Regions from separate parts of the Streptomyces sp. NBC_01294 genome, predicted to be linked through region 1. Evidence: riboswitches for the same ligand, from Rfam matches in the RefSeq annotation. Region 1 holds a riboswitch; the other holds the start of a gene.
What was found. A riboswitch is a leader RNA that binds a small molecule or an ion and turns the genes downstream of it on or off. The one in region 1 is predicted to bind S-adenosylmethionine.

Region 1 (14,771 bases):
GAGATCGCCACGGCGGCCCGCGCGGCGGACCCGCGGTAGCGGTTGGCGCTGCCGGTTGGTGCTGCCGGTTGGCGCTGCCGGTTGGCGGTGGTGTACCGGGCGGGTGCGGCGGGGGTGCTGTCGGAGGTGCTGTCGGAGGTCGGCGTTAATCTGGCGGTATGACGGACGAGGGGCAGTTGACGGCCACGGAGGCCGCGGTGCTCGCGTACGAGGGACGCACCTGGACCGGGCCCGGAGCCAAGGAGCGGGCCATCCGCGAAGGGCTGGGGATGACCCCCGTCCGCTACTACCAGCTGCTGAACGCACTGATGGACGACCCCCGGGCGCTGGCCCACGCACCGGGCACGGTCAACCGGCTGCGCAGGATCCGAGAGGCCCAGCGGGCCCGGCGATAGCCGTAGCCGTCGCCGCGTGGGGCCGTTAGGGTCGTGCGTATGGGGAGCCATCCGCACGACTTGCCGATGCCCGTCACCGCAGCCGGACGCGAGGGACTCGAAGCCCTGCTCCGCGCACCCCGCCGGTCCGTGGTCGCCCTGGACTTCGACGGCACCCTCGCCGACATCGTCCCCGACCCCGACCAGGCCCGAGCCCACCCCGGAGCCGTCCCGGCCCTCTCCGCACTCGCCCCCGAGGTCGACTCGGTCGCCGTGATCACCGGGCGGCCGGCGGGCGTCGCCGTCCGCTACGGGGGCTTCGCCGGGGTCCCCGGCCTGGAGCACCTCGTCGTCCTCGGCCACTACGGGGCCGAACGCTGGGACGCCGTCTCCGGCATCGTCCACGCCCCCGCCGAGCACCCCGGGGTGGCGGCGGTACGGGCGGAGCTGCCGGGGTTCCTGGACTCCATCGGGGCCTGGCGCGGCACCTGGATCGAGGAGAAGGGCCGGGCGCTGGCGGTACACACCCGGCGGGCCTCGGACCCCGCGGCGGCCTTCGCGGCGCTGCGGGAACCGCTGTCCGAGCTGGCCGCCCGCCACGGGCTCATGGTGGAGCCGGGCCGGGCGGTCCTGGAGCTCCGGCCCCCGGGCATGGACAAGGGCGTCGCCCTGACGGAGTTCCTGGCGGAGCGGGACGCGGAGGCGGTGCTGTACGCGGGGGACGACCTGGGGGACCTGGCGGCGTACTCGGCGGTCGAGAAGCGGAGGGCCGATGGGCTGCCGGGGCTGCTGGTGTGCAGTGGCTCGGCCGAGGTTCCGGAGCTGGCCTCGCGGGCGGACCTCGTCCTGCCCGGGCCCGGCGCGGTGGCCGCCTTCCTGGCCGACCTGGCCAAGGCCCTCCGCCCCTGACCGCTCCGCCTGCGTGTGCGGCGCCGCTGCCGGGGGCCAGCCCCCGGACCCCCGCGCCTCAAACGCCGGCGGGGCTGAAAGATCGCCTCAAACGCCGGCGGGGCTGGAGTTGGTTGCCGGCGTTTGAGGCGCGGGGTCCGGGGCGGAGCCCCAGGGGTTGGGATGGTCAGGTGCGGAGGTCGGACAGTTGGGCCTCGAACCACTGGGCCGGCGGGAGGGCCGTCGCCGTCGCGGCCAGGCGCTTCGTGCGCTCCGCCCGCTCCCCCACCGGCATGGACAGCGCCGCGTGCAACGCCTCCGCCGTCTGCGTGACGTCGTACGGGCTCACCGTCAGCGCGTCCTGCCGCAGCTCCGCGTACGCCCCCGCCCCGGTGGACAGCACCAGCACGCACCCCGCCTCCGACACCACCGGGATCTCCTTCGCCACCAGGTTCATCCCGTCCCGCACCGGGTTCACCAGCGCCACGTCCGTCATCCGGTACACCGCCAGCGACCGCGCGAAGTCGTCCTGCACCGACACCAGCACCGGTTGCCAGTCCTCCGTCCCGAACTCCGCGTTGATCTCCGCCGCCAGCTCCCGCACCGACTCCGTGTACTCCCGGTACACCGCCAGGTCCTGCCGTGACGGGTACGCCGAGGCCAGGTGGACGACCCGGCCCCGCCACTCCGGGTGGACCGTCAGCAGCTCCCGGTAGGCCAGCAGTCCCCGCAGGATGTTCTTCGACAGCTCGGTCCGGTCCACCCGGGCGATCGTCTTGAGGTCGCCGACCTCCGCCCGCAGCTGCGCCAGCTTCTCGTCCACCTCCGGCCGGTGCGCGAGCGCCCGCAGTTCGTCCGCGTCGACCCCGAGCGGGTACACGGCCACGTCCGTCCGCTTGTGCCGCACCGGGCTCCACGGGGACTTGCGGATGTACCGCTCCCCGCCCGTCCCTGCCGGGAACGCCGGCTCGGCGATGCCCCGCTCGTCGTCCAGGTGCGCGCCGCCCATGAACGTGTGCGCCCACGCCCAGGTGTGGAAGCCCACCACGTCCGCCCCGAGCATCCCCCACATCAGCTCCGACCGGATGTCGTCCGGAAGCATCCGCAGGAACTCCTGTGAAGCCCACGGCGTGTGCGTGAAGTGCGCGATGCGCAGGTCCGGCCGCAGCTCACGCAGCTGCCCCGGCACCAGGGCCAGGTGGTAGTCCTGCACCAGCACGCACGCGCCCTGCGCCGCCTCCTCGGCCAGGGCCTGCGCGAAGGTCCGGTTGTACGCCACGTACGAGGCCCACTGCCGGTGGAACTCCGCGTCGAAGACCGGCTCGCGCGGGACGTCGTACAGGTGGTGGTGGGTGAACCACAGCACAGAGTTGGCGATGCCGTTGTACGCGTCGTCGTACATCGTGGGATCGATGTCCAGCATCCGGACGCCCGGCTCGGCGACACCCCGGCGGACCGCCTCCCGGTCCGCCTCCGACAGTGCCGCGCAGATCCACAGCGCGTCCGGCTGCTCCGCGAGGGCCGCGGAGAGCCCGGAGACGAGACCGCCCCCGCCGCGCCGGGCACTGAGCGTGCCGTCGTCGGAGAGGGCGTAGGAGAGCGGGCCGCGGTTTGCCGCAACGAGTACCTGAGAAGCCATGCGGCCAACCTAGCCCGGCCGGTGCTCGCTCAAACGTCCCAAATCGTCAGGCCACGCTGCGTCGTGTCGCGTACTCCTCGATGCCCGCCATCGGCGGCCGCTCCTCGGTGTCCACCGGGTGCGTCCGCGGTACGAAGCCCTCCGGGCCCCGCTCGAACTGGACCAGCTCCGGCCGTACGAGGTGCCCGCGCGAGAGCCGTACCTGGGCCGTGCGGTAGATCGCCGCGGCCATCCGGCCCAGCGCCTGTCCGTCCTGATGGCGGTGGAGCCGTACGCCCACGTCCACCTGGGCCAGCGCGTCCAGCCCGACCGTGTGCAGCGCGTCGACCAGCAGCCCCAGCTCGACCCCGTACCCGACGGGGAACGGCAGCCGTTCCAGCAGGGAGCGGCGTACGGCGTACTCGCCCCCCAGCGGCTGGACGAAGCCGGCCAGCTGCGGCCAGTGGAGGTTCAGGAGCGGGCGGGCGACCAGCTCCGTCACCCGGCCGCCCTGGCCGGGGGCGTCACCCAGCGGGCGGTCGTACATCGCCTTGACGAACTGCACGTCCGGCTCGGTCAGCAGCGGGCCCACGATCCCGGAGACGAAGTCGGCCGAGAAGTCCCGCAGGTCGGCGTCGACGAAGCAGACGACGTCCCCGCCGGTGGCCAGCAGCGAGCGCCACAGCACCTCGCCCTTGCCGGGCACCGCAGGGATCCTCGGCAGGATCTCGTCGCGGTGCACCACCCGGGCGCCGGCCTTCGCCGCGACCTCGGCGGTGCGGTCGGTCGAGCCCGAGTCGACCACGACCAGTTCGTCGACCAGCGGGACGGGCAGTCCCTCGATCAGCTCATGCCGGATCACCTCGACGATCGCGCCGACCGTCTCCTCCTCGTCCAGTGCGGGCAGCACCACGCTGACCGTGGTCCCGGCCGCCCGTTTCCGGTCGAGCAGCTGGTCGAGCGGTCGGTCGGCGGCTGACCAGGAGCGGTCTGCCAGCCAGCGCTCCACCTCTTCCAGCACCCTCAGCACTCCCTGCGTGTCGGCAATATCTGCCGTTATCTGATCCATCTCGCGGTTCGGACGCCTGTCTCAGCCGCCCGGGCCTTCGGTTACAGTCTTGAACAACGCGAAGGACCACCGCATGCCGGGGGTCCCCGCGTACAAACGCACCGGCGCGCCACAGAGCGCGTGTGCCGGTGCCATACCGCTCATCCAGAGGGGCAGAGGGACACGGCCCGTTGAAGCCCCGGCAACCCTCCAGTCGGTTCTCGCGATCGCACGTCAGCGACGTCAGCGAGGTCCCCGGCTAGGGAAGGTGCCAATTCCGTCTCATGGCGAAGTGCGCCATGGGGAAGATGAGGAGAAAGGGCCTCGCCATCATGGCTGCACAGACTGTCGCCACCTCTGTTGATCTCGGACCTGCCACCGGCCTTTCCTGTCGCGAGTGCGGTACCCGCTTCGAACTCGGTCCCATCTTCGCGTGCGCCGAGTGCTTCGGACCGCTGGAAGTCGCCTACGACCTCCCGACCGGTGACCCCGAGGCCCTGCGCGCCGCGATCGAGGCCGGCCCCAACAACATCTGGCGCTACGCGCCGCTGCTGCCCGTCCCCGCGGACGTGGCCTCCAAGCCGAGCCTGAACCCGGGCTTCACCAAGCTCGTGGACGCCGAGAACCTGGCCAAGGAGCTCGGTGTCACCGGCAAGCTCTACGTCAAGGACGACTCCGGCAACCCGACGCACTCCTTCAAGGACCGCGTCGTGGCCATCGCCGTCGAGGCCGCCCGCGCCTTCGGCTTCACCACCCTGTCCTGCTCCTCCACCGGCAACCTGGCCGGCGCCGTCGGCGCCGCGGCCGCCCGGGCCGGCTTCCGCTCCTGCGTGTTCATCCCGCACGACCTGGAGCAGGGCAAGGTCGTCATGGCCGGTGTGTACGGCGGTGACCTGGTCGGCATCGAGGGCAACTACGACGACGTCAACCGCTTCTGCTCCGAGCTCATCGGCGACCCGCTGGGCGAGGGCTGGGGCTTCGTCAACGTCAACCTGCGCCCGTACTACGGCGAGGGCTCCAAGACCCTGGCGTACGAGATCTGCGAGCAGCTCGGCTGGCAGCTGCCCGACCAGATCGTGATCCCGATCGCGTCCGGCTCGCAGCTGACGAAGATCGACAAGGGTCTGCAGGAGCTCGTCAAGCTCGGGCTCGTCGAGGACAAGCCGTACAAGATCTTCGGCGCCCAGGCCGAGGGCTGCTCCCCGGTGTCGACCGCCTTCAAGGCCGGTCACGAGGTGGTCCGCCCGCAGAAGCCGAACACCATCGCCAAGTCCCTCGCGATCGGCAACCCGGCGGACGGCCCGTACGTCCTGGACATCGCGCGGCGCACCGGCGGCTTCGTCGACGACGTCACCGACGAGCAGGTCGTCGAGGCCATCAAGATCCTCGCGCAGACCGAGGGCATCTTCGCCGAGACCGCGGGCGGCGTGACCGTCGGCGTGACGAAGAAGCTCATCGAGAACGGGCAGCTCGACCCGACGCTGACCACCGTCATCCTCAACACCGGTGACGGCCTCAAGACCCTGGAGGCGGTGGCCGCGGACAGCGGGCAGACCGCCACCATCCGCCCGAGCCTGGACGCGTTCCGCGCCGCCGGCCTGGCCTGACCCTCCCCCCTGCTCTACCGGAAAGGCAGTAGCGCCATGAGCGTCAACGTCCGCATCCCCACCATCCTGCGCACCTACACCGGCGGTCAGGCCGAGGTCCCGGCCGAGGGCGGGACCCTCGCCGAGGTCATCGAGTCCCTGGAGAAGAGCCACCCGGGCATCGCCGCGCGCGTCCTGGACGACCAGGGCAAGCTGCGCCGCTTCGTGAACGTCTACGTGAACGACGACGACGTGCGCTTCGAGGGCGGGCTGCAGGCGGCGACGCCGGACGGCGCCGGCGTCTCGATCATCCCGGCCGTCGCGGGCGGCTGCTGATCTCCCGGGATCGCCCTGTGGGTACCCCTCGGGCACCCCTTGAGTACCTCTTGAGTACCTCTTGAGTGCTTCTTGCTCACCTATCAGGTGACACGCGCAAACCGAAATTGCCCCCTCCGCTATAAGCGGAGGGGGCAATTCTGGTTGATTGGGCGCGGTAGGGTTGGGGAAGTCCCCTCCGCTGTTCTTGCCCGCCGCATATGAACGGGCCGCCTGAGGGTCGACATCGGGTCAATGTGCAAGCGCGGTATGGGGCTTTGGCGAGATATGTCAGGCCCGAGTTGCCCTGCCATATGCCAAATTTTCACTCTATTTCAATGTTTCTCGGTGTCCAGATTTCTCGTCGGATTGACCTGTTGCAGACAGCACTCGCGCAGATACATTCAGCCTCGGTCGACGCGTTCCGACGCAAGTTCTGACCCGGGAACGCGAAGTGCGTTCCCGCGCAAGGGCCAGTAATAGGGGAGTTAGGCATGGCTCAGGGCACCGTCAAGTGGTTCAACGCGGAGAAGGGCTACGGCTTCATCGCGGTCGACGGTGGTGCGGATGTGTTCGTCCACTACAGCGCCATCCAGATGGACGGGTACCGCACCCTTGAAGAGGGTCAGCGGGTCGAGTTCGAGATCTCGCAGGGCCAGAAGGGTCCGCAGGCGGACATGGTCAAGCTCGCACTCGGCTAGTCCTGGAGCGATCGACCACCGACGCGACACGTACGCGCGCACCCGCGTACGCGCATACATACGAGGGGCCCGCATCCTTGAGGAGGGATGCGGGCCCCTTGGCGTTGCCCGGGAGTCCCGGGGTGTTGCCCCAAGCCGCTTGCACTCGAGGGTGCCGAGTGCTAATCATTGGCGTTAGCACTCTCCGGGTGAGAGTGCTACCAAACGAGGACCGGGTCGGTGAGGCCCGCAGGGTCCGGCGGGAAGGAACCGCCGGGCACTCAGGCCGTCCGTCGCGGGCGCGGGCGCGGTCCGGGAGCAATCCACCGCTGTCCGGGAGGACCACTTCAGATGGCCAAGATCATTGCGTTCAACGAGGAGGCCCGGCGCGGTCTCGAGCGAGGCATGAACCAGCTCGCCGACGCCGTCAAGGTCACCCTTGGCCCCAAGGGTCGCAACGTCGTCCTTGAGAAGAAGTGGGGCGCCCCCACGATCACCAACGATGGTGTCTCCATCGCCAAGGAGATCGAGCTCGAGGACCCGTACGAGAAGATCGGCGCCGAGCTGGTCAAGGAAGTCGCCAAGAAGACGGACGACGTCGCGGGCGACGGTACGACCACCGCCACCGTCCTGGCCCAGGCGCTCGTCCGCGAGGGCCTGCGCAACGTTGCCGCCGGCGCCAACCCGATGGCCCTCAAGCGTGGTATCGAGAAGGCCGTCGAGGCCGTCTCCGCCGCCCTGCTCGCCCAGGCCAAGGATGTCGAGACCAAGGAGCAGATCGCTTCGACGGCCTCCATCTCCGCCGCCGACACCCAGATCGGCGAGCTCATCGCCGAGGCCATGGACAAGGTCGGCAAGGAAGGCGTCATCACCGTCGAGGAGTCCCAGACCTTCGGGCTGGAGCTTGAGCTCACCGAGGGCATGCGCTTCGACAAGGGCTACATCTCGGCGTACTTCGCCACCGACATGGAGCGCATGGAGTCGTCCCTCGACGACCCGTACATCCTGATCGTCAACTCCAAGATCGGCTCGGTCAAGGACCTGCTGCCGCTCCTGGAGAAGGTCATGCAGTCCGGCAAGCCGCTGCTGATCATCGCCGAGGACGTCGAGGGCGAGGCGCTCTCCACCCTCGTCGTCAACAAGATCCGCGGCACCTTCAAGTCCGTCGCCGTCAAGGCCCCGGGCTTCGGCGACCGCCGCAAGGCCATGCTCGGTGACATCGCCATCCTCACGGGCGGCACGGTCATCTCCGAGGAGGTCGGCCTCAAGCTGGAGAACGCCGGTCTCGACCTGCTCGGCCGCGCCCGCAAGGTCGTCATCACCAAGGACGAGACCACCATCGTCGACGGTGCCGGTGACAGCGACCAGGTCGCCGGTCGCGTGAACCAGATCCGCGCCGAGATCGAGAACTCCGACTCGGACTACGACCGCGAGAAGCTCCAGGAGCGCCTCGCGAAGCTGGCCGGCGGCGTGGCCGTCATCAAGGCCGGCGCCGCGACCGAGGTCGAGCTCAAGGAGCGCAAGCACCGCATCGAGGACGCCGTTCGCAACGCGAAGGCGGCCGTCGAGGAGGGCATCGTCGCCGGTGGTGGCGTGGCCCTGCTGCAGGCCTCCGCGGTCTTCGACAAGCTGGAGCTCGAGGGTGACGAGGCGACCGGCGCCAACGCCGTGAAGCTCGCGCTGGAGGCCCCGCTCAAGCAGATCGCCGTCAACGGTGGTCTCGAGGGTGGCGTCGTCGTCGAGAAGGTGCGCAACCTGCCGATCGGTCACGGCCTGAACGCCGCGACCGGCGAGTACGTCGACATGATCGCCGAGGGCATCATCGACCCGGCGAAGGTCACGCGCTCCGCGCTGCAGAACGCCGCGTCGATCGCCGCGCTGTTCCTGACGACCGAGGCCGTCATCGCGGACAAGCCCGAGAAGGCCGGCGCCGGCGCCCCGGGCGGCATGCCGGGCGGTGACATGGACTTCTGATCGACCCGGGCTCCGGCCACTGGTTGATCGGCTGTTCTCGAACGAGGGCGGCACCCCGACTGGGGTGCCGCCCTCGGGCGTTTCCGCCGGATCAGAAGCCGGTGGTGTCGATGGCGAAGCCGAACGGCTCGGGGACGTGCAGGGCCTCGCCGAAGGACACCGTCGTCCGGGAGCGGTATCCGTGTGGGGAGGGTTCCCAGAAGCAGGTGATCTCCGAGTCCTGCATGTCGACGACCATGTAGACCGGTACGAGTCGGCCGTACACGTCTAGCTTCTCGGTCCAGTCGGCATCCCTGGTGGAGACGGACGTGAACTCACCGACGAGCGACAGGGCCGCCCCGTCCGCGTGCCGGCCCTCGCCGTCGAAGGCCGATTCGTCGGCCACGAAGAGGTCGGGCCCGTACGCCCGCTCCGCTGCCGAGAAGCGGAAGAGGAAGGGCGCGATCTCCGCGATGTGTCCTTCGGGTGCGTGGGCCTGGAGCTGTTCACGCAGCGCACGCATGCGACGCAAGTAGCGCAGCGTGGAAAACGGCGACACGATGATCTTCCCCCGGATGAGCTCGGCTTTGAAGCCGTCTGGCGTGTCCATCTCCTCAACGGTGCGCAGGAGCGTCTCGAACGTCGGCGGTGCCGCCTGCTCTATCGGTGTGGCCCGTTCGATCATGATCGTCACCGTTGTCCTCCGAGTGGCGTGCCGTGCACTGGGCGTGAGCCCCGTTCCAGGCTAGCGGCGCGTGGGCGTTCGCGCCCGGGTGCCGAGACGGAGCACCACCGATCGGGAGGCTTTGGTTGACTGGACGCATGAGCGATCTCTTCGTCAAGATCTGCGGCCTGAAGACCGCGCACGACGTCGACGTGGCCGTGGCGGCCGGGGCCGATGCCGTCGGGTTCGTGTTCGCACCCGGCAGTCCCCGTACGGTCGATGCCGCCACGGCGCGGGCGCTCGTCGCGGCGGTGCCGGACGGGGTGCTGACCGTCGGGGTGTTCCGCGGGCAGTCGGTCGAGGAGGTGCGCCGGTTCGCCGAGGAGAGCGGTGTGCGGGGGGTCCAGCTGCACGGCGAGGAGGGGCCTGAGGACTTCGCGGCGCTGCGCGCCGAGGGCCGGACCCTGCTGCGGGCCACCGCCGAGCACGTCGAGCGCTGCGGCGCATACGGCGAGGACCTGCTCCTGCTCGACGCCCCCGACCCCGGCTCCGGCAAGCCGTGGAACTGGGGCGCGGCGGACTTCACCGCCCCCGAGGGCCGGTGGCTGCTGGCCGGCGGGCTGAACCCGGGCAACGTGCGGGAGGCGGTCGAGGTGACCGGCGCCTGGGGCGTGGACGTGTCCAGCGGGGTGGAGCGGGCGCGCGGCGTGAAGTCGCCGGAGCTGATCCGCGCCTTCGTCGAGGCGGCGCGGGGCGGCGTGCGGAGCCGGGCCCTGCCGGACCCGCGCCTCCATCGCCGGCGGGGCTGAAAGAACGGGGCTCCGCCCCGGACCCCACGCCTCAAACGCCGGCGGGGCTGGACGTGCCCGGCGTTTGAGGACCGGGTCCGGGCGGAGCCCGGTTTCGGGAAGGGGCGGGGTGGGGGAACGGCTCCGCGCAGCGGCGGCCGGGGTGAGGGGCCGGGCCGCTTCGTCCCGCGTTCCGCCCGGCCGTTAGTCTGCGGCCGGGGGGATCATGGACATACGACCGGCATCGGCACCGGCATCGGTATTCGCACCGGCATTCTTACTGCGGCTTCGGCCCAAGCGGCGGCTCTTCCAGGTCGCGTGGCTCGGCCTCACCGCGGTCCTCGTCTCCGTGACGCTGCTGTACTGCGTGCTCTTCTGGAAGCTGTGGTTCGTCGACACCCCCCGCTACGTGTGCAGCGGGCAGGACTGCCCCCGCGGCATGGGCTGGCTGGCGGTCCTCATCCCGCTCCTCGGCACCGCCGCCGGGCTGCTGTGGGTGGGCATCAAGAACGCGCCGCTCGTCCGCCGTTCCCCCTTCGCCCAGGCCCTGGCCATCACCCTGGCCCTGGTCGCGCTGTGGCCCGGCTGGAGCGCCTACACGTGGATGCGCGGCCCCCAGATGGACCTCTTCGGGTGGCAGAGCCCGGTCCCGCCCGCGGCGCAGCCGATCGGCGTGTGGACGTCGGAGCGGGGCGGTGTGCTGGTACGGGCGCGGCCCGACGGCCTGATCGCGTACAACGGGGAGGGCCGCAAGGGCTGGCGTCTGCCCGCCTCCGAGCAGACCCCCGTGTGCGCGCTGAGCCGGACCACGCCGTCGGACATCGGCCTCGTCGCGTACCAGGACGGCGGCCGGTGCGGAACGCGGATCGAGGCCGTGGACCTGGCGGAGGGCCGCAGCCTGTGGGACCGGGAGCTCAAGCCGTCCCGGGCGCACACGGTCGTCGCGGCCGCGGGCACGACCGCCGTGGTGGCGGAGGAGGGCGCCCTCGTCGGCCTCGACCTGCGCGGCGGCGAGGAGCGCTGGCGCGTCCCGGTCCCGGCCGAGTGCGAGGTCCAGGCCGTCGACGGCGCCGGGGACCGGGCCCTGTACGTGGAGCAGTGCAGCGGTGAGACGACGACGGCCCGGATCTCGGCCGTCGACGCGCGGACGGGCGCCGGGGCCTGGCAGACCCCGCTGCCGACGGCGAGCCGGCTGCGCGAGGTCCGGGTGCTGTCCGCCCGGCCGCTCGCCGTCCACGTGACGGAGACGGCCGCGCGCGGCACCGACGCGGTCCTGCTGTTCGGCGACGACGGCCGCCCGCGCGGCGTCGTCCTCGCCTCCAGCCGGACGGAGGACCTGCTGACCGAGCCGTCCCCGGTGGTGGCCGGAGACCTGCTGGTCACCCCGGTGAAGAACGGCAAGAAGAACGGGGTCTCCGCGTACTCCCTCACCGACGGCCGCCGCGTCTGGCACGCGGGCTTCGGCGACGCGCACGTCCGCGCACTGGCACGGACGCGCGCGGACGAGGTCGCCGTGGTGACCTCGGACCACCCGTGGACCCACCTCACCCGCCTCGGCCTGGACCGCGGCAACCAGCGCGAGGAGCCCACGATCCTGCGCGACCTGCCGCTGGGCAAACGGTTCGCGTTCTTCCCGGGCCCGCCCGGCAGTTACGCCTTCGTCAACCTCGACCGGAGCGACACCCTGCCGCCGACCTTCGACGTCGACCCGGTCTTCGGCTGGTGACGCTGACGCGCTAGAAGGTCCCGAAGCCGGCGGTTTCGCCGTCCTCATCGATGGACTCCACCCCCGGCATCGCGCGCAGGGCCGTGACCTGGGCGGGGGAGAGGCGGGCGCTGAAGCCGTGCAGCGCGGTGTCGAAGACGTGGACCGGGGTGGCCCCGACCATGTCGGCCACCGCGACCGGGTCGAGGTCCCTCTGCAGGGTGACGATGTACGTCCCGTCCTCGTCGGCGAGGGCGGTGGGGTTGGCGGGGGCGGTGTGGGTCGCGGGTTCGGGTGCGGCGGCGGTGGCTGCGGACACGGGCAGGACGGCGACGGCGGCCAGCAGGGCGACGGCCACGGGCAGGGCTCGGCTCAGACGGTTGCGCATGGGGTGAGGCCATCACGCGCTGCCGGCCCGGTCAACGAGGACCGGGGGTGAGGCGGGGGCACGGGCGGCGCACCGGCCGTGCGCTCCCTGGTGTGGGGGCGGGCCGTACGGGTGATCTTGCTGCGGTGGCCCCGGGCGGTGCGGGCCGGGGCGCGGCGGTGACGGCGCAGGGGGTTAACCCTTCCTGCAGCGTGTCGGACGCGCCGTGTTGACGCGGCCGGCGGGCGATCGGCCAGGCGGGGTCGGAGGTTCAAGCCCCTTCGGGGTGGCACCGATGGAACGGAAGGCCGCACCCCGCAGAGACGCTCGTCGTCACGGGGGGCGGCTCACCCATGCCGACCTTCCACCCCGTCAGGGAGTCCCTGTCATGCGCCTGCTCGCACGTCTGGCCGCCGCCGCGCTCCTCACCGTCCCCCCGGTCGCGGCCGGCACGGCCTCCGCCGCGGCCCCGGAGCCGACGCCGGCCCCGCTGTTCACGTCCTCCAACCCGGTGCCCGGCAAGTACATCGTGACGCTGGAGAAGGGGCAGGACGCGGCGAAGGTCGCGCAGAAGCTGAAGCTGAAGCCGTCGTTCGTCTACTCGTCGGCGATGAGCGGTTTCGCGGTGCCGCTGACCTCGCTGGAGCTGACGCTCGTCCGCAACAGCCTGGGCGTGAAGTCGGTCGAGGAGGACGCTTCGGTCCAGTCCGTGCCGACGCAGACCGATCCGGGTGCGACGCGGGCCCCGTCGAACTCCTGGGGTCAGGACCGGATCGACCAGCGGAACCTGCCGCTGGACAGCAGCTTCACCACCGAGGGCAACGGCGCCGGGGTGACCGCGTACATCCTCGACTCGGGCATCGACTACCAGCACTCCGAGTTCGTCACACCGGAGGGCACCAGCCGGGCCACCTTCGGCTACGACGCGATCGGTGACGGCCGCAACGGCCAGGACTGCCAGGGCCACGGCACGCACGTCGCGGGCACGGTCGCGGGGAAGACGTACGGGGTGGCGCGCAAGGCGAACCTCGTCAGCGTCCGCGTCCTCGGCTGCGACGGCAGGGGCACCTGGTCCGGGATCATCGCAGGCATGGACTGGGTGGCAAAGAACGCCAAGCAGCCGGCCGTCCTGAACGGCTCCCTGGGCGGGGACAGGTCGGACGCGGTCAACAACGCCGCGACCGCCCTGTCCGATGCGGGCGTGCTGCCGGTCATCGCGGCGGGCAACTCCGCGAAGGACGCGTGCATGGTCTCGCCCGCGTCCGCCGCTCGCGTGCTGACGGTCGCCGCATCCAACCAGTGGGACGAGGAGACCGACTTCTCCAACTGGGGCACGTGCGTCACGCTCTACGCCCCCGGCGCGGCCATCGTCTCCGCGAAGCTCGGCGGCGGCAGCGTGGCCCTCGACGGAACGTCGATGGCCGCGCCGCACGTCGCCGGTGTCGTCGCCCTCTACAAGCAGGCACACCCGACCGCGGCCCCGGCGGAGCTCAACGAGTGGCTGGACGACGAGTCCACCAAGGACGTCCTGAAGAGCGTCAGCAAGAGCAGCCCGAACATGCTGTTGTTCAGCGCCGGTCTCTGAGCGTCAGAGGGTCGCGACGAAGGTGGCCCAGGCCCGCGCGTGGAACACCACGTGCGGGCCTTCGGGCTGCTTGGAGTCCCGTACGGGGACGAGGTCGGGGTGGCCGTCGGCGACTTCGAGGCAGTCGCCGCCGGTGCCGTCGCTGTGGGTGGACTTGCGCCAGGTGGCCATCTCCACGCAGCTGCCGCCACTGCCGTCGCTGTAGCTGGACTTGTGCCAGACGGCCGCCGACAGATCGTAATCAGGCTGCAGCTTCACGTTCGTACCCCTCCGCTACGGACTCGATCAAGGCCAGCGATTGCGCGGGAGGCAGCGCACCGGCCGTGAGGAGATCGTAGGTCAGGAAGTGACGAGAGACCGTGGCGGGATCGTCGAACAGCTGGCCTGTGCCGTTGCCTTGAACGTAAGCGAGCGTGGGAGCATCCTCGAACGACAGCAGCTGAAGTGAACCGCCCATGGCCGCGTGGGCTCCCGCACAAAACGGGATCACCTGGACGATGATCCTGTGCGCCGCGATCAGTTCCGTGATGTGCCTCAGTGCCTCTGCCATCAGGGTTGGCCCCCCAACCTCGCAGCGCAGCACGGCCTCTCCGAAAACACACCACAACAATGGGGTTGTTGGATCACTCAGCAGCGTGGCCCTGGCCAGGCGGTTTGTGACCAGTTCTTCGATCACCTGCTCTGGCGCCGTCGGCTGATAGGCGCGAAAGACGGCGCGAGCGTACGCCTCGGTCTGGAGCAGTCCAGGGATAGTCAGCGGCGCGTACTCCCGGATCGATGTCGCCAGAGCCTCCGCCTCGGCCGCCGCCGCGAAGTGGTCCGGGTACTTGGACTTGGCCGCCGCGCCGCAGTTGCGGGCGAAGAAGCCGTTCGTGTCGAGGATCTCGTCTATCTGGCGCGCGAATTCGATGTGCATGCGGCGCGTGCCCGCTTCGAGCTGGCCGATGAACGAGCCGCTGACGAAGAGGGGTTCGCCCAACTCGGCCTGGCTCTTGCCGGCGCGTTCGCGCGCCACGCGGAGTTCGGCGCCGAGCAGGGCGCGGGGTGAGGAGGAGGGGTCGAGGTTCTTACCTGCCATGGCGACTCCCGGGCCAACAGGTGGGGTTGTTCTCGGTGCTTCCTTGAAAGGCTAGCCAGCCCGTCGCCACTCTGTGTGCTGAACGTGAACACGCAGAGTAGAAAGGTGACATGTGATGGTGA
Region 2 (14,771 bases), 1.5 Mb from region 1:
CTGCTTCTCCAGCGGCATCGTCGGATAGCCGGTCTTCGTCACGTTGTAGCCGTCGACCACCAGATGCGCCTGAGGCAGCGCCAACAGCTGGTCCAGCAGCGCCGGATCGGTCTCCGACAGGGCGCGCGCCGCGATGTCCTTCGGTGTCATCCGGCCCGGCTCCACCGCCTCCACGGTGTCGGCCGGCCGCGTCGAGACGGGCGGCAGGGCCAGCTCGCGGCGCAGCCCCTGGGCGGCGTCCAGCACGGTGTCCAGCAGCAGCCGCAGCCGCATGTCCTCAATGCTGCGCCCCTCGCGGGTGGCCCGGCGCGAGGTCTCCAGCGCCGTCTCCACCTCCGCGAGGCGCGACTTGAGCCGCCGGGTCTCGCTCTCGGCGCTGGCCACCCGCGTGGCCGCGTCGCCGCGGATCCCGTCGATCTCGGCGTTCACCTTGCGCAGGGCCGCCTCGCCGCGCTTGACGTCGCTCAGCGCGCTGCGCAGCTTGCGCTGAAGCGATTCGGCTTCCTTGCGGGCCGTTTCCAGCTCGGCCCGCACCTGCTCGCCGCCCGTGCGGTGCAGTTCCCGTACGTGGGCCAGCTCCTCGCGCAGGCGCTCCAGCTCGCGCCGGGTCTCCTCGCCGACCCGCTCGGCGTCGGCGCGCTGCGCCTCCTCGCCCGCAGCGGCCACCAGCTTGACCCAGCCGGCCGGCCGCAGCACGAACGCGGCGGCGGCCACGTCCAGCGGATCCGCGGCGGCCGGCGGCGCGCCGGCCTCCAGCGCCCCGGCCAGGTCCGCCTGCGCCTCACGCAGCTTCTCGGCGACCCGGCTGCGGAACACGCCGTCGGTCTCGACCGCCGCGGCCATCGCGTTGCCCGCGAACTTGGCGCGCCGGGTGGGGGTGAAACGGGCGTACTGGCGCAACTGCGCCGGGAGGTCCGCGACCGTCAGACCGCCGAAGGCGTCCGATACGAGTGCGACGACCCGGCGCCGCACGCCTTCCGGCAGCGGGCGGTCGAGTGCCTCGGCGGCGTCGCCGGCCGCGTCGGCCGGCTCAGCGCCGCTTGCTGGCTCCACAATCCGTCACCCCTACCGTGATCTTCCTGTGGGTGCGGCTCCGTCAGGAGTCCGCGCCCGGCCTGTCCACGAGTTCGATCTGGTCCACCGCGTTGCACCACCGGCAGCGGACCGACTCGATGGTCTCATTGACCACCTCGCGCTCCTCGACCTTGGGCTCCCCGGCGAGGTCCAGGTGGACGTATTCCACGACCTTCGACGAACGGGTGACGTCGAAGCGCGTGAGGTTGCCGCACAGGGTGCAGCGCCACCGGGTGGTGTCGGTCGGCAGGGGAACCGTCATCAGGCCGCTCTCTCCTTCGTAGCTGATTCAATTAAAGCCGTCCGCGCGGCCGGATGCGTCGGCAGGCGGACCGCAGCTCGTAACCCTACGGCCTGCCACCGCTTCAGGTGGGTTCCGTTGCGTCATGCTCTGTCACATGATCGTAAGGTGGCGGGCCGTACGCGAGGCAGCCCGGGGACCGGTGGTCACCCATGCGCTGATCGCGGGCTGCGGCGTGGTGTTCGTGCTCGGCCCGGCGTCGGGCCTCAACCCGGTCTACGGGACGGGCGGCGACGAGCTGCTGAGCGCCGGGACGGCGTACTTCCGGCGCTGGGGCGTGGTCCCGGACGAGCTCTTCACGGGCACCCCGCGCGCCTGGCTGACCCCGCTGACCGCGCTCTTCGTCCACGGCAGCTGGCTGCACCTGCTCGGGAACATGCTCTTCCTGTACGTCTTCGGCGCGATGGCGGAGGAGCGGATGGGCCGCCCGGCGTTCCTCGTCTTCTACCTCTGCACGGGGTACCTGGCGCTGGCGGCGTACGCGGCGGCCAACGCGCATTCCGCGCAGACCCTGGTGGGGGCGTCCGGCGCGATCTCGGCCGTCCTGGGCGCCTTCCTCTACCTCCTCCCGCGGGCGAGGGTGACGAGCCTGTTCCCGTTCCTCTTCTTCCTGCCGCTGCGCTTCCCGGCGTGGCTCGTGCTGTTGTTCTGGTTCGCCCTCCAATGGGTGGCGGCGCACCGGGCGGAGAGCGGGCCGGGGGTCGCCTATCTGGCCCACCTGGTGGGCTTCTCGCTCGGCTTCCTCTACGCGTGGGGCCGGTACCGGCGTACGACTAGAGTGGAGCGACCAGCGACGGCCACCGAGGGAGACAGTCAGCCGTGATCACCGCGATCGTGCTCATCAAGACCAGCGTGGACCGCATCCCCGAGATCGCCGAGTCCATCGCCGCGCTGGACAGCGTCAGCGAGGTCTACTCCGTCACGGGGACGTACGACCTGATCGCACTGGTCCGCGTGGCCCGCCACGAGAACCTGGCCGACATCATCCCGGGCCGCATCAGCAAGATCCCGGGCGTCGAGGCGACGGACACCCACGTGGCGTTCCGCACGTACTCCCAGCACGACCTGGAAGCGGCGTTCGCGATCGGCCTCGACGCGTAACGCCTCCGGCGCGGCTTGCGGTACGGCTCGGGCTCCGCGCCCCTGCCCTTCGGCCGCGCGGCCCCGGCACGGCTTGCCCTGCGCCCGGCTCGGCGCTGTCTCCTCGGCTCACGCCGTGCCGGGCTCCGCCCGGACCCGCGCCTCAAACGCCGGCGAGGCTGAATTTGCCTGCGCTGAGCTTCCGGGTGCTGCCCGGACCCGCGCCTCAAACGCCGGCGGGGCTGGATGGTGCGGGCCTGTCGGCGCAGGTCGGTCCGTGGGGCCGTGCCGGGGTGTCTCCTCGGCTCGCGCCTGCGGGCATGTCCCGGCCATCGGCCTGGGTTGCGCGCTCGTCCTGCGGGGACACCCCGGCACGTCCCCACTCCCCTCCGCCCCAGCCACGCGAAGGAACTCCCCCGCACTGCCGAAGCCGGCCGGTGGGGCGGGGACACGCAGGAGGGTCCCCGCAGGACGAGCGCGCAACCCAGGCCGCAGGGGCGCAGCCACTGCCAAGTGCGCGAGCCGAGGAGATCCTCGTGCGGGGCACCGACCCACCCCCACACACCGCCAAAGCCCCGCAGGGGAACCGCGCGAGCCGAGGAGATCCTCGTGCGGGGCCCCGACCCACCCCCGGACTAGGCCAGCCGTACACCGCTGAGCACCCCGCAGGGCAACCCGCACCACTCAGCCCCGCCGGCGATTGAGGCGCGGGTCCGGGCAGCGCCCGGCACGGCGTGAGCCGAGGAGACAGCGCCGAGCCGCCCGCAGGGGACCCGTCCCAGCCCAGTCAGAGGCTCGGCAGGGTCTCGTCCGGGGCCGCCGGGCGGGCCTCCGTCAGCCAGAAGACGTACCCGCGCAGGTACTCGGCCAGGCCGTCCTCGATGTACGCGGCGTACGCTCGCGCGCCGCCCGCCGCCTCGCGCTCGCCCGCCCGCTCCGACACCGACCAGCTCTGGTCCAGGGCCACGGCCCACTCCCGCACCCGGCCCCGGTCGCGCCACCAGTCGCGGACGAGCTCCGGCGTCCAGAGAGCGTCCCCGTCGCACTGGAAGCCCCCCATCGGGTCCTGCCAGGCCGCGGCCATGACCCGGTGCGTCTCCTCGGGCGTGCGCGGCTGACGGTAGACGAACTCCTGGCCGCAGTCGTCGTCGTAGAGGATGTGGTCGGGTGCGACATCCCGGCCCACCCAGCAGGTGTCGGTCGTCGCCCCGTAGAACGGCCCCGGCACGTTGCGCCAGTTGCGCTCCTGCCACGTGTCGGGCCAGCGGCTCCATGCGTCGCCGTACGCGGGCACCCACTCGGCCAGGCCGGGGAGCGGCTCACCCTCCACGCAGGCGCGGACGGTCGGTATCGGATCCCAGTACGTCATGATCCCCAGCCTGTCAGACGGCGGGAACGCAGCGGCCCTCCTCCGTGCGGTACTGCCACTTGGCGCCGTCCGCGACGAGTTCCTTCACCGCCCGCACGAACCGCTCCACGTGCTCGTCCGGGGTGCCGGCGCCGAAGCTGACGCGGATCGCGTTCAGCGAGCGCTCCCCGGGGGCCGCCTCCGGCGCACCGCATTCGCCCTGGGCCTGCGGCTCGCTGCCCAGCAGGGTGCGGACCAGCGGGTGGGCGCAGAACAGGCCGTCGCGGACGCCGATCCCGTACTCCGCGGACAGGGCCGCCGCGAAGTGGGAGCTGTTCCAGCCGTCCACCACGAAGGAGATGACGCCGACCCGCGGCGCGTCGTCCCCGAACAGGGAGAGGACACGGACGGCCGGGACCTCCGCGAGGCCCTCGCGGACCTTCGCGATGAGGTGGCGCTCCCGGGCGACCAGGTTCTCGAAGCCCGCCTCGGTCAGGGCCTTGCAGGCCGAGGCGATGGAGTAGACGCCGATGACGTTCGGGGAGCCGGCCTCGTGGCGGGCGGCCGTGGTGTGCCACTCGACGTCCACGCCGCCGTCCTCGCGCCGGGCCACCGTGCGGGAGGCCCCGCCGCCGGCCAGGTAGGGCTGCGCCTCCTGCAGCCAGTCCGCGCGGCCGGCGAGCACGCCCGAGCCGAACGGCGCGTAGAGCTTGTGCCCGGAGAAGGCGACCCAGTCCACGTCCAGGTCCTGCACGGAGACGGCGTGGTGCGGGGCGAGTTGGGCGGCGTCCAGGACGATCCGCGCGCCGTGGGCGTGCGCGGCGGCCGCGAGCTCCTTCACCGGCCACAGCTCACCGGTGACGTTGGACGCGCCCGTGACGCACACGAGTGCCGGGCCGTAGGGCTCGCGGCCGGCCAGTGCCCGCTCCAGGGTGGCGACGGCCTCGTCCGGGGTGCGCGGGGCGTTGAGGTAGGTGACCTGCGCGTTCGTCCACGGCAGCAGCGAGGCGTGGTGCTCGGTCTCGAAGACGAAGACCTGGCAGTCGGCGGGGAGCACGGCGGCGAGCAGGTTCAGGGAGTCGGTGGTGGACCGGGTGAAGACCACCTGGTCGGAGGGGCGGCAGTCGAGGAACTCGGCGACGGTGGCCCGGCTCTGCTCGAAGAGGTCGGTGGAGAGCTGCGAGAGGTAGCCGGCGCCGCGGTGGACGCTGCCGTAGTACGGGGCGTAGGCGGCCACGTCGTCCCAGACCCGCTGCAGGGCGGGGGCGCTGGCGGCGTAGTCGAGGGCCGCGTAGGTGACCTCGCCCCCGGTGACGAGCGGGACGGTGACGTCCCGGCCGAGGACCGGCAGCGGCTCGGCACAGCCGGGGTCACAGGCGGTGGCGGTGGTGGCGGTGGCTACGGCGGCGTTCAGGGATGCGGACATGGCGGTATCTCCCGGCAGGCAGGGCTGAATGGCTTCGGTGTGCCCGTACGCGGGTACGGCTCGGCGGCCGTCCGGGGTACGGGAGGTCCCTCGGACCGGTCTGCACGCGGGTACGCGGAAGTGACCCTGATCCGAGGGGTGAAGGTGGGGCGGAGTCGCCCTATCGCATTCGCTTGCTCACGGAAAAAAGCTCCTCGAGAAGACCAGGACCCCTGGTTTCGAGGGATCCGCGCTTGCCGTAGGCCTTGCTGCCTACGACCTGGTCATCACCCGGGGCACCCCGCCACGGAAGGAGGGTTGCCGGACAGCAAGCCGGGGCCTAAACGCTGTCACTCGTGACCTGGTCAGCATCCTGCCACAAGATCCCCCGAGCACAAGACCCCGGTCCGCATGGCGGAACGGGGCCTTGGCTCGAAACGATCGACCGGTCGACCGGGATCAGGCGTTGCTGGCGGCCACCCACCGCTCCAGGGCCGCCCGCGCCGCACCCGAGTCGACCGACTCCGCCGCACGGGTGATGCCGGCCGCGAGCTGCTCCTCCAGGGTGCCCGTACCGGGGTCCAGGGCCACCAGGGCCGCCGCCGAGTTCAGCAGCACCGCGTCGCGGACCGGGCCCGTCTCGCCCGCCAGCAGGCGGCGGGCCACGTCCGCGTTGTACGAGGGGTCCCCGCCGGCCAGGGCCGAGACGTCGACCAGGCCGATGCCGACGTCGCGCGGGTCGAAGCCCTGCTCCACGACCTTGCCGTCGCGCACCCACCAGACGCGCGAGGTCGACGTCGTGGTCAGTTCGTCCAGGCCGTCGTCCCCGCGGAAGACCAGCGCGGACGAGCCGCGCTCGGCGAGCACGCCCGCCACGATCGGGGCCATCCGGGGGTCGGCGACGCCCGTCGCCTGGGCCCGTACCCGGGCCGGGTTGGTCAGCGGGCCGAGGATGTTGAACGTGGTGCGGATGCCCAGTTCCCTGCGCGCCCCCGCCACGTGCCGCAGCGCCGGGTGGAACTTCACGGCGAAGCAGAAGGTGATGCCGGCCTCCTCGGCGACCTCGACCACCCGCGCCGTGCTGAGGTCGAGGTTGACGCCGAGCTTCTCCAGGACGTCCGAGGACCCGCTCGCGGAGGACGCGGCCCGGTTCCCGTGCTTGACCACCTTGGCGCCGGTACCGGCCACCACAACCGCCGACATCGTCGAGATGTTCACCGTCTTGGCCCCGTCGCCGCCGGTGCCGACGATGTCCACCGTCCGGCCCGGCACCTCGATCAGGTTGGCGTGCGCGTACATGGCCCGCACGAGGCCGTTGATCTCCGCGACCGTCTCCCCCTTGGCCCGCAGCGCGACCGTGAAGCCGGCGATCTGGGCGTCGGTGGCCTCCCCGCGCATGATCCGGTCCATGGCCCAGGCGGTGTCGTCGGCGCTCAGGTCCTGGCCGGTCAGCAGGGCGTCGAGAAGGCCCGGCCAGCCACGGGCCGCCACGCTGTCGCCGCCTGCCGGGGTCACAACGTTCATGGTCCGCTCCTGTGCTAGTGGGCCGCCCCCGTACCGCCGCCCACGTCGAATGGGAAGGGCTTCAGCCTATCCAGCCCCGGAGACGGCAAAGAGCCCCGTCCAGACACTGGACGGGGCTCTCGCCGTGGCGACACCAGGACTGACCGAAATCAGTCCCTCATGCAGTGGTGCAGGGGATCAGTGGTGGCCGTGGCCGGCCTGGATCTCCTTGTACTCCTCCACCGTGGGCTTCGGAATCTGGTTGTTCTCAGCGTAGAAGCCCTTGCTGAGCTTCGCGCGCAGCTTCTCCATCGCCTTCACCTTGCGCTCGACACCGTTCTCGTCGACCGTCGGGCCGATCTCGATCGGCTTGTACTGCTCGTGCGCGGTGAGGACGTGCAGGCGGCCCTGCGGGAGCGGCTCGTGAACCTCGACGAACTCACCGTGCGGCAGACGCTTGATGATGCCGGTCTCGCGACCGTGCAGCACCTTGTCGTGGTCCCGGCGCTGGAGGCCGAGGCAGATCCGCTTGGTGACGATGAAGGCGAGGACCGGGACGACGAAGAAGCCGATCCGGACGAACCAGGTGATCGCGTTGATCGAGAGGTGGAAGTACTGCGCGAACAGGTCGTTTCCACCGCCGATCAGGAGCACGACGTACTCCGCGAGCCAGGCGACACCGAAGGCCGTACGGGTCGGGACGTTGCGCGGGCGGTCCAGGATGTGGTGCTCGCGCTTGTCCCCGGTGACCCAGGACTCGATGAAGGGCCAGACGGCGATCGCACCCAGCACCAGCGGGAAGAGCAGCAGCGGGATGAACACGCCCAGGACGAGCGTGTGGCCCCACAGGTTGATCTCCCAGCCGGGCATGGCACGGATCAGGCCTTCCGGCATGCCCATGTACCAGTCGGGCTGCGCACCGGTGGACACGTGGTCCGGGCGGTACGGGCCGAGCGCCCAGATCGGGTTGATCGTGGCGATCGCGGCGACGGCCGAGATGACACCGAAGACCAGGAAGAAGAAGCCTCCGGCCTTGGCCATGTAGACCGGCAGCAGCGGCATGCCGACGACGTTGTTGTTCGTCTTGCCGGGACCCGCGAACTGGGTGTGCTTGTGGTAGAAGACCAGGATCAGGTGGGCCACGAGCAGGCCCATCATGATGCCGGGCAGCAGCAGGATGTGCACCGAGTAGAACCGCGCGACGAAGTCGCCGCCGGGGAACTCTCCGCCGAACAGGAACATCGACAGGTACGTGCCGACGACCGGGACGGACAGGATGGCGCCCTGCATGAAGCGGACACCGGTACCCGAGAGCAGGTCGTCCGGCAGCGAGTAACCGGTGAAGCCGGTGAACATGCCGAGGACCAGCAGCAGGAAGCCGAAGATCCAGTTGACCTCACGCGGCTTGCGGAACGCGCCGGTGAAGAAGACGCGCATCATGTGCACGATCATCGCCGCGACGAAGATCAGCGCGGCCCAGTGGTGGATCTGACGGATCAGCAGGCCACCGCGGACGTCGAAGCTGATGTCCAGGGTCGAGGCGAAGGCCTCGGACATCAGGACGCCCTGCATCGGCACGTACGAGCCGTGGTACTCCACCTCGTTCATGCTCGGGTGGAAGAACAGCGTCAGGTACACACCCGTGAGGATGATGATGATGAAGCTGTAGAGGCAGATCTCACCCAGCATGAAGGACCAGTGGTCCGGGAAGATCTTGCGCATGTTGGCCTTGGCCAGCCCGTAGATGCCCAGGCGGCCGTCCGCCCAGTCCGCTACGCGCTCGCCGGCCGGCGCCTTGCGCTTGTTGTTGTCGGGGGTGCTCATCCGCGCTCCCAGAAGGCAGGACCGACGGGCTCTTCGAAGTCGCCGAGCGCTTCGAGGAAGCCTTCGTCATTCACGCCGATCCGCAGCTGCGGAAGCGCGTGACCGGCCGGGCCGAAGATGACTCGGGCGCCGTCGGAGAGGTCGAAGGTGGACTGGTGGCACGGGCAGAGCACGTGGTGCGTCTGCTGCTCGTACAGGCTGATCGGGCAACCGACGTGGGTGCAGATCTTGGAGTAGGCGACGATCCCGTCGTGGGACCACTCCAGCTCCTGCTTGTCCTTGATGTCGTCCGGCTGAATGCGGACGATCATCAGGGCGGCCTTGGCGATCTGGACCTGGAAGTCGTGCTGGTGCTCGTCCAGGCCTTCCGGCATGGCGAAGGTCAGCGAACCGACGAGGACGTCCTCGGGACGCAGCGGCTCCATCGTGTTCTGGTTGATGAGCAGCTTGCCCTTGGCCCACAGGGTCGTGCGCAGCTTCTTCTCGGGCAGCGGGCCCAGGTCGCGCATGATCACGACGGCGGAGAGCGGCAGCATGGCCAGCGCGCCCAGCATCGTGTTGCGGATCAGCGGGCGGCGGGCGATGCCGGACTCGTTCGCACCGTCGGCGAAGTCCTGCAGGACCTGCGCCTTGACCTCCGGCGGAGCGGCGATCTCGTGGCGGTCCGCGGCGACCTCGACGTCGGACATCAGGGTGCGGGCCCAGTGGACCGCACCCGCGCCGATGCAGAAGAGCGCCGTGCCCAGGGTCATGCCCAGCGAGAAGTTGAGCGCGCTGATCTTCCCGAGCGGGAAGATGTACACGATCTTGTCGACCGGGAAGATCACGTAGGACGCGATGAAGCCGATCGTGGCCAGCATCGAGATCGTGAACAGCATCGCGACGGTGCGCTCGGAGCGCTTCGCCGCCCGCTCGTCGATGTCCTGGATGCGGGGCTTGTGGACCGGCAGGCCCGGGTCGGCGAACGGGTCGTCCGCCACTGCTACGCCACCGTGGTGGTCGTCGCCCTGCTCGCTCGGCAGGTGCTTCTCTTCGGGAATCTCTTGGCTACTCATGACTTCTTGGCCTTAGCGGTGTGGGCCGCGACCCAGACGGCGACAGCGATCAACGCACCCAGGGCGAAGATCCAGCCGAACAGACCCTCGGAGACGGGGCCGAGGCCACCGAGCTTCAGGCCACCGGGGCTGGTCGACTTCTCGCCGTTCACGTTCTCCAGGTACGCGATGATGTCCTTCTTCTGCTTCTCCGGCATGGTGCTGTCGGGGAAGGAGGGCATGTTCTGCGGGCCGGTCTGCATGGCCTCGTAGATGTGCTTCGGCGAGACGTCCTCAAGGTTGGGGGCGTACTTGCCGTTCGTCAGTGCGCCGCCCTCGCCGGTGAAGTTGTGGCACTGCGCGCAGTTGTTGCGGAACAGCTCACCACCGTTGGCGATGTCGGCACCCGCCGGGTCGTACTGCTTCTCGGTCGGCGTGATCGGGCCGGCGCCGAGGGACGCGATGTAGGCGGCCAGCTGGTCGATCTGCGCCTGGGTGTAGATGGCGGGCTTCTTCGGCACCTGGGCGCCGGGCTGCTGGGCGGGCATGCGGCCCGTGCTCACCTGGAAGTCGACGGCCGCGGAGCCGACGCCGACCAGGCTCGGGCCGTCAGAGGAACCCTGACCGCCGGTTCCGTGGCAGCTTGCGCAACCCACGGCGTAGAGCTTCTTGCCCTCCTCGATGGCGAGGGACTGGGCGGTTTCATCGGCCTGCGCCTTGCCCGCGGGAGCAAAGGCGGCGTACAGCCCCCCAGTGGCCGCCAGCGCGAGGAGTAGAACGACGACCGCCGCCAGCGGATGGCGTCGTCGTGCGGAGAGCTTTTTCACGGATTACCCCGGTGTCAGGATCTTCTGCGTCGGTGTGTCTGGATGGAGTGCCGGGTCTTGCCCGGTGACGTGTTCGCTACTTGATCAGGTAGATCGTGGCGAAGAGGCCGATCCAGACGACATCGACGAAGTGCCAGTAGTAGGACACGACGATGGCCGACGTGGCCTGTTCGTGGGTGAACCTCTTGGCCGCGTACGTCCGGCCGAGGACCAGCAGGAAGGCGATGAGGCCGCCCGTCACGTGCAGACCGTGGAAGCCGGTGGTCAGGTAGAAGACCGAGCCGTACGGACCGGACGAGAGGCTCATGCCCTCGTGCTTGACCAGCTCGGTGTACTCGAACACCTGGCCGCCAATGAAGATCGCACCCATGACGAACGTGATGATGAACCACGTCCGGAGCTTCTTCACGTCACCGCGCTCGGCTGCGAATACGCCGAGCTGGCAGGTGAGCGAGGAAAGCACCAGGATCGTCGTGTTCGTCGCCGAGAAGGGCAGGTTCAAGGCCTCGGCCTCGGCTGTCCAGTACTCGGGTCCTGTCACGGATCGCAGGGTGAAGTACATCGCGAAGAGGGCCGCGAAGAACATCAGCTCGGAACTCAACCAGATGATGGTTCCGACGCTGACGAGGTTCGGCCGGTTGACCGTCGGGTGCGCGTGCCCGGTATCTACTGTCGTTGCTGTCGCCACGACCGACATTATGTCGGTCGCTTATCCCGCCCTCACCCCGGGGGGTGCCGTTCGGAGTGTCAGGGGCGTGTGCAAGGCCCGAACGGCCCATCAGATGAGCCAATGAGCGTCTCGCGCGAGGGTGTCGGAACCGATGTTGACAGCGCATCGGGAGGAGTAGCATCCCGCGCAACATCAACGTGATTCACGGGACACGTGGAGGAACGAAATGCGGGCGACTGCGCGGGTTCTGGTCTACAGCGACGACGCGGGCACCCGGGAGCAGGTGCGGCTGGCGGCAGGGCGCAGGCCGGCCGCGGATCTGCCGCCGGTGGAGTTCCTGGAGTGCGCGACGCTTCCTGCGGTGCTGACGGCGCTGGACGCGGGCGGCATCGACGTGTGCGTGCTGGACGGCGAGGCGGTTCCGGCCGGGGGCATGGGTGTGTGCCGGCAGATCAAGGACGAGATCTTCCGGTGTCCGCCGGTGCTGCTGCTGATGGGGCGCCCCCAGGACGCCTGGCTGGCCACGTGGAGCCGCGCGGACGCCGCCCTGACCCTTCCGGTGGATCCGGTCGAGTTCGCGGACGCCCTGGCGGGTCTGCTGCGCACCAGGCTGTCCTCCTCGGCCGCCTGACGGAGCGCCCGCGGGGCCTGTGGATCGCCGTAGGCCCCGCGGGGTCCTCGCCCCCGCGGGGTCCTCGCGTCAGACCGTGGGCCGCAGGCGGGCCTGGTCCATCGGACTGCGGCCTTCCTTGGTGCCCTTGAGCAGGGCGCTGCCCTCGCGCCAGTCCTTCCAGTCCATGTTCCAGTCGCCGAAGCCGTTGCCGAAGATGTCCATGTCGTCGCCGATGCTGTTGATCACCTGAACGATGTCGCCCTCGGTGATGTTCTCGTAGAACCAGGCGGCGTTGCCGGTGCTCATGCCCGTGCAGCCGTGGCTGACGTTGGCGTAGCCGTGCGAGCCGATGGACCACGGCGCGGCGTGGACGTATTCACCACTCCAGGTGACACGGGTGGCCCAGTAGACGGGCAGGTTGTAGTACTCGCTGCCGCCGATGCCGACGGTGTCACCGCGCATCTGTACGTAGTACTGCTTCCCGAGCACCACCTTGATGCCGTTGCGGGTGGAGAAGCCGGGCTTGCCGGTGGTGACCGGGATGGAATTGATCACTTCTCCGTTGCGCCGGAACGTGAGCCAGTGCGAGGAGGCGTCGGTGGTGACCTCGACGCGGTCGCCGATCTCCAGCTTCACCGGCTTGGAGACGGACCCGTGGAGCTCGTCGGTGATCTTGATCCCTTCGAGGTTGCTCCGCACGGAGACCTCGGTGTTGGCGGGCCAGTAGTCCTTGGGCCGGTAGTGGATCCTCTTGTCGTCCACCCAGTGCCAGGCGCCCTCGACGCCGGGCGGGGCGTCGACGATCAGGCCCCGTTCCACGACCGCGCGGGCGGCCTTGTCCTTGACCGGCTCGTTGAGGTCGGCGGTGAGGGGCTGTCCGACGCCGTACTTGCCCTCCTCCGGGCCGAATTCGACCTTGAGGACCCCCTTGGACGGGGTGGTGTCGAAGGTCAGCGTGCGCTGCCCCGGGGCGCCCCGCTCGTCCTCGGTGCTCACGGTGACCGTGTAGCGGACGCCTGCCGCCATCGGGACTGTGTTGTGCCAGCGGTCGCCCTTGGCACTCAGCTCGCCCGCCAGGCGGCGCCCGTGGGTGTCCACGGCCGTCACGTCGGTGATCCTGCCGCCGCCGGCCTTGGCGGTGATTTCGAGGGGCCGTTCGGGGTCCACGGGGCGGCTGCCGGAGGTCCGGTTGAAGGCGACCTGATCGCCCGCGTCGTACGGGCGGGCGGACAGCGGGTTGTCGCCGGACCCGCATGCGGTGGCGCCGGCCCCGAGGGACGCGACCAGCAGGGAGCAGCTGAGTACCGTCCAAAGACGCGGTGAGTGCTTCATGGATCCAACGCTATGAAAGTATGACAATTACGGCGCGCGGGATGACTGCAAACGAGGGGCCCGGACTCCTCCGAAGAGGTGTCCGGGCCCCGGGTACCGCGCGGCCGGGCCGCGAGGGTGCTGCTACTGGTTCTGGTTCTCACCGCGGTAGTACTCGTACACCCAGCCCCACAGACCGATCAGGATCAGGGGAGCGGAGAAGTACATCAGCCACCAGCCGAAGACGACGCCCATGAAGGCGAAGGCGCCACCGACGGCCAGCGAGAGCGGCTGCCAGCTGTGCGGGGAGAAGAACCCCAGCTCGCCCGCCTCGTCGGCGACGTCGGCCTCCAGGTTGTCCTGGGCCATCTCGTCGACGCGCTTGGCCGTGAAGGCCAGGTAGTAGCCGATCATGACGCTCAGGCCGAAGGCCAGGAAGAGCGCGGTGGTACCGACGGGCTCCTTCGACCACACGCCATACACGATGGCCATGACCAGGATGAAGAAGGAGAGCCAGAGGAACATCTTGCCCTGGATCTTCACTTGCCGGCCTCCTTGCCACCGGTGACGGCCGCGGTGGCGACGCTGTGGTCCTCAAGGTGGTCGAGGGCCGCGATCTCCGGGTGGTGCAGGTCGAACGCCGGGGACTCGGAACGGATCCGCGGCAGGGTGAGGAAGTTGTGCCGCGGCGGCGGGCAGGACGTCGCCCACTCGAGCGAACGGCCGTAACCCCACGGGTCGTCGACCTCGATCTTCTTGCCGTACTTGGCCGTCTTCCAGACGTTGTACATGAACGGCAGCATCGACAGGCCGAGCACGAACGAGCTGATCGTCGAGATCGTGTTCAGCAGCGTGAAGCCGTCGGCGGCGAGGTAGTCGGCGTAACGACGCGGCATGCCCTCGGCACCGAGCCAGTGCTGCACCAGGAAGGTGCCGTGGAAGCCGATGAACAGCGTCCAGAAGGTGATCTTGCCCAGGCGCTCGTCCAGCATCTTGCCCGTGAACTTCGGCCACCAGAAGTGGAAGCCGGCGAACATCGCGAAGACCACGGTGCCGAAGACGACGTAGTGGAAGTGCGCGACGACGAAGTACGAGTCGGAGACGTGGAAGTCCATCGGGGGCGAGGCCAGGATGACGCCGGTCAGACCGCCGAAGGTGAAGGTGACCAGGAAGCCGATCGTCCAGAGCATCGGTGTCTCGAAGGACAGTGAGCCCTTCCACATGGTGCCGATCCAGTTGAAGAACTTCACACCGGTCGGTACCGCGATCAGGAAGGTCATGAAGGAGAAGAACGGCAGCAATACACCACCGGTGACGTACATGTGGTGGGCCCACACGGTCACCGAGAGGCCGGCGATCGCGATCGTCGCGGCGATCAGACCGATGTAACCGAACATCGGCTTGCGCGAGAAGACCGGAATGATCTCGGAAACGATTCCGAAGAACGGCAGCGCGATGATGTACACCTCTGGGTGCCCGAAGAACCAGAAGAGGTGCTGCCACAGCAATGCGCCGCCGTTGGCCGCGTCGAAGATGTGCGAACCGAACTTGCGGTCGGCCTCCAGCGCGAACAGCGCGGCGGCCAGCACCGGGAAGGCGAGCAGGACCAGGACACCGGTCAGCAGCACGTTCCAGGTGAAGATCGGCATGCGGAACATCGTCATGCCGGGCGCGCGCATGCAGATGATCGTGGTGATGAAGTTGACCGAGCCGAGGATCGTACCGAAGCCCGAGAAGGCCAGACCCATGATCCACATGTCGGCGCCGATGCCCGGCGAGCG

Region 2: another riboswitch for S-adenosylmethionine. It lies ahead of OG534_RS26700 (aminotransferase class V-fold PLP-dependent enzyme); the one in region 1 lies ahead of thrC (threonine synthase).

What each region holds. Positions count from the first base shown of each region.
Region 1 covers NZ_CP108423.1:4,420,866-4,435,636, forward strand. Annotated here, with positions in the region: gene OG534_RS20065 (extracellular solute-binding protein) at 1-39, shown strand, start outside; gene OG534_RS20070 (DUF3263 domain-containing protein) at 159-395, shown strand; gene otsB (trehalose-phosphatase) at 435-1,283, shown strand; gene OG534_RS20080 (alpha,alpha-trehalose-phosphate synthase (UDP-forming)) at 1,450-2,901, opposite strand; gene OG534_RS20085 (glucosyl-3-phosphoglycerate synthase) at 2,948-3,901, opposite strand; SAM riboswitch class I at 4,087-4,243, shown strand; gene thrC (threonine synthase) at 4,237-5,535, shown strand; gene OG534_RS20095 (MoaD/ThiS family protein) at 5,572-5,850, shown strand; gene OG534_RS20100 (cold-shock protein) at 6,324-6,530, shown strand; gene groL (chaperonin GroEL) at 6,861-8,483, shown strand; gene OG534_RS20110 (Uma2 family endonuclease) at 8,575-9,147, opposite strand; gene OG534_RS20115 (phosphoribosylanthranilate isomerase) at 9,285-9,935, shown strand; gene OG534_RS20120 (outer membrane protein assembly factor BamB family protein) at 10,141-11,640, shown strand; gene OG534_RS20125 (protease inhibitor I9 family protein) at 11,651-12,007, opposite strand; gene OG534_RS20130 (S8 family peptidase) at 12,375-13,571, shown strand; gene OG534_RS20135 (DUF397 domain-containing protein) at 13,575-13,829, opposite strand; gene OG534_RS20140 (helix-turn-helix domain-containing protein) at 13,813-14,649, opposite strand; gene OG534_RS20145 (hypothetical protein) at 14,765-14,771, shown strand, end outside.
Region 2 covers NZ_CP108423.1:5,905,422-5,920,192, reverse strand. Annotated here, with positions in the region: gene OG534_RS26725 (NYN domain-containing protein) at 1-1,056, opposite strand, end outside; gene OG534_RS26720 (hypothetical protein) at 1,097-1,336, opposite strand; gene OG534_RS26715 (rhomboid family intramembrane serine protease) at 1,473-2,198, shown strand; gene OG534_RS26710 (Lrp/AsnC family transcriptional regulator) at 2,195-2,476, shown strand; gene OG534_RS26705 (ferredoxin) at 3,243-3,824, opposite strand; gene OG534_RS26700 (aminotransferase class V-fold PLP-dependent enzyme) at 3,838-5,229, opposite strand; SAM riboswitch class IV at 5,454-5,570, opposite strand; gene trpD (anthranilate phosphoribosyltransferase) at 5,668-6,732, opposite strand; gene qcrB (cytochrome bc1 complex cytochrome b subunit) at 6,910-8,535, opposite strand; gene qcrA (cytochrome bc1 complex Rieske iron-sulfur subunit) at 8,532-9,590, opposite strand; gene qcrC (cytochrome bc1 complex diheme cytochrome c subunit) at 9,587-10,396, opposite strand; gene ctaE (aa3-type cytochrome oxidase subunit III) at 10,473-11,093, opposite strand; gene OG534_RS26670 (hypothetical protein) at 11,293-11,697, shown strand; gene OG534_RS26665 (L,D-transpeptidase) at 11,767-13,011, opposite strand; gene OG534_RS26660 (cytochrome c oxidase subunit 4) at 13,135-13,533, opposite strand; gene ctaD (aa3-type cytochrome oxidase subunit I) at 13,530-14,771, opposite strand, start outside.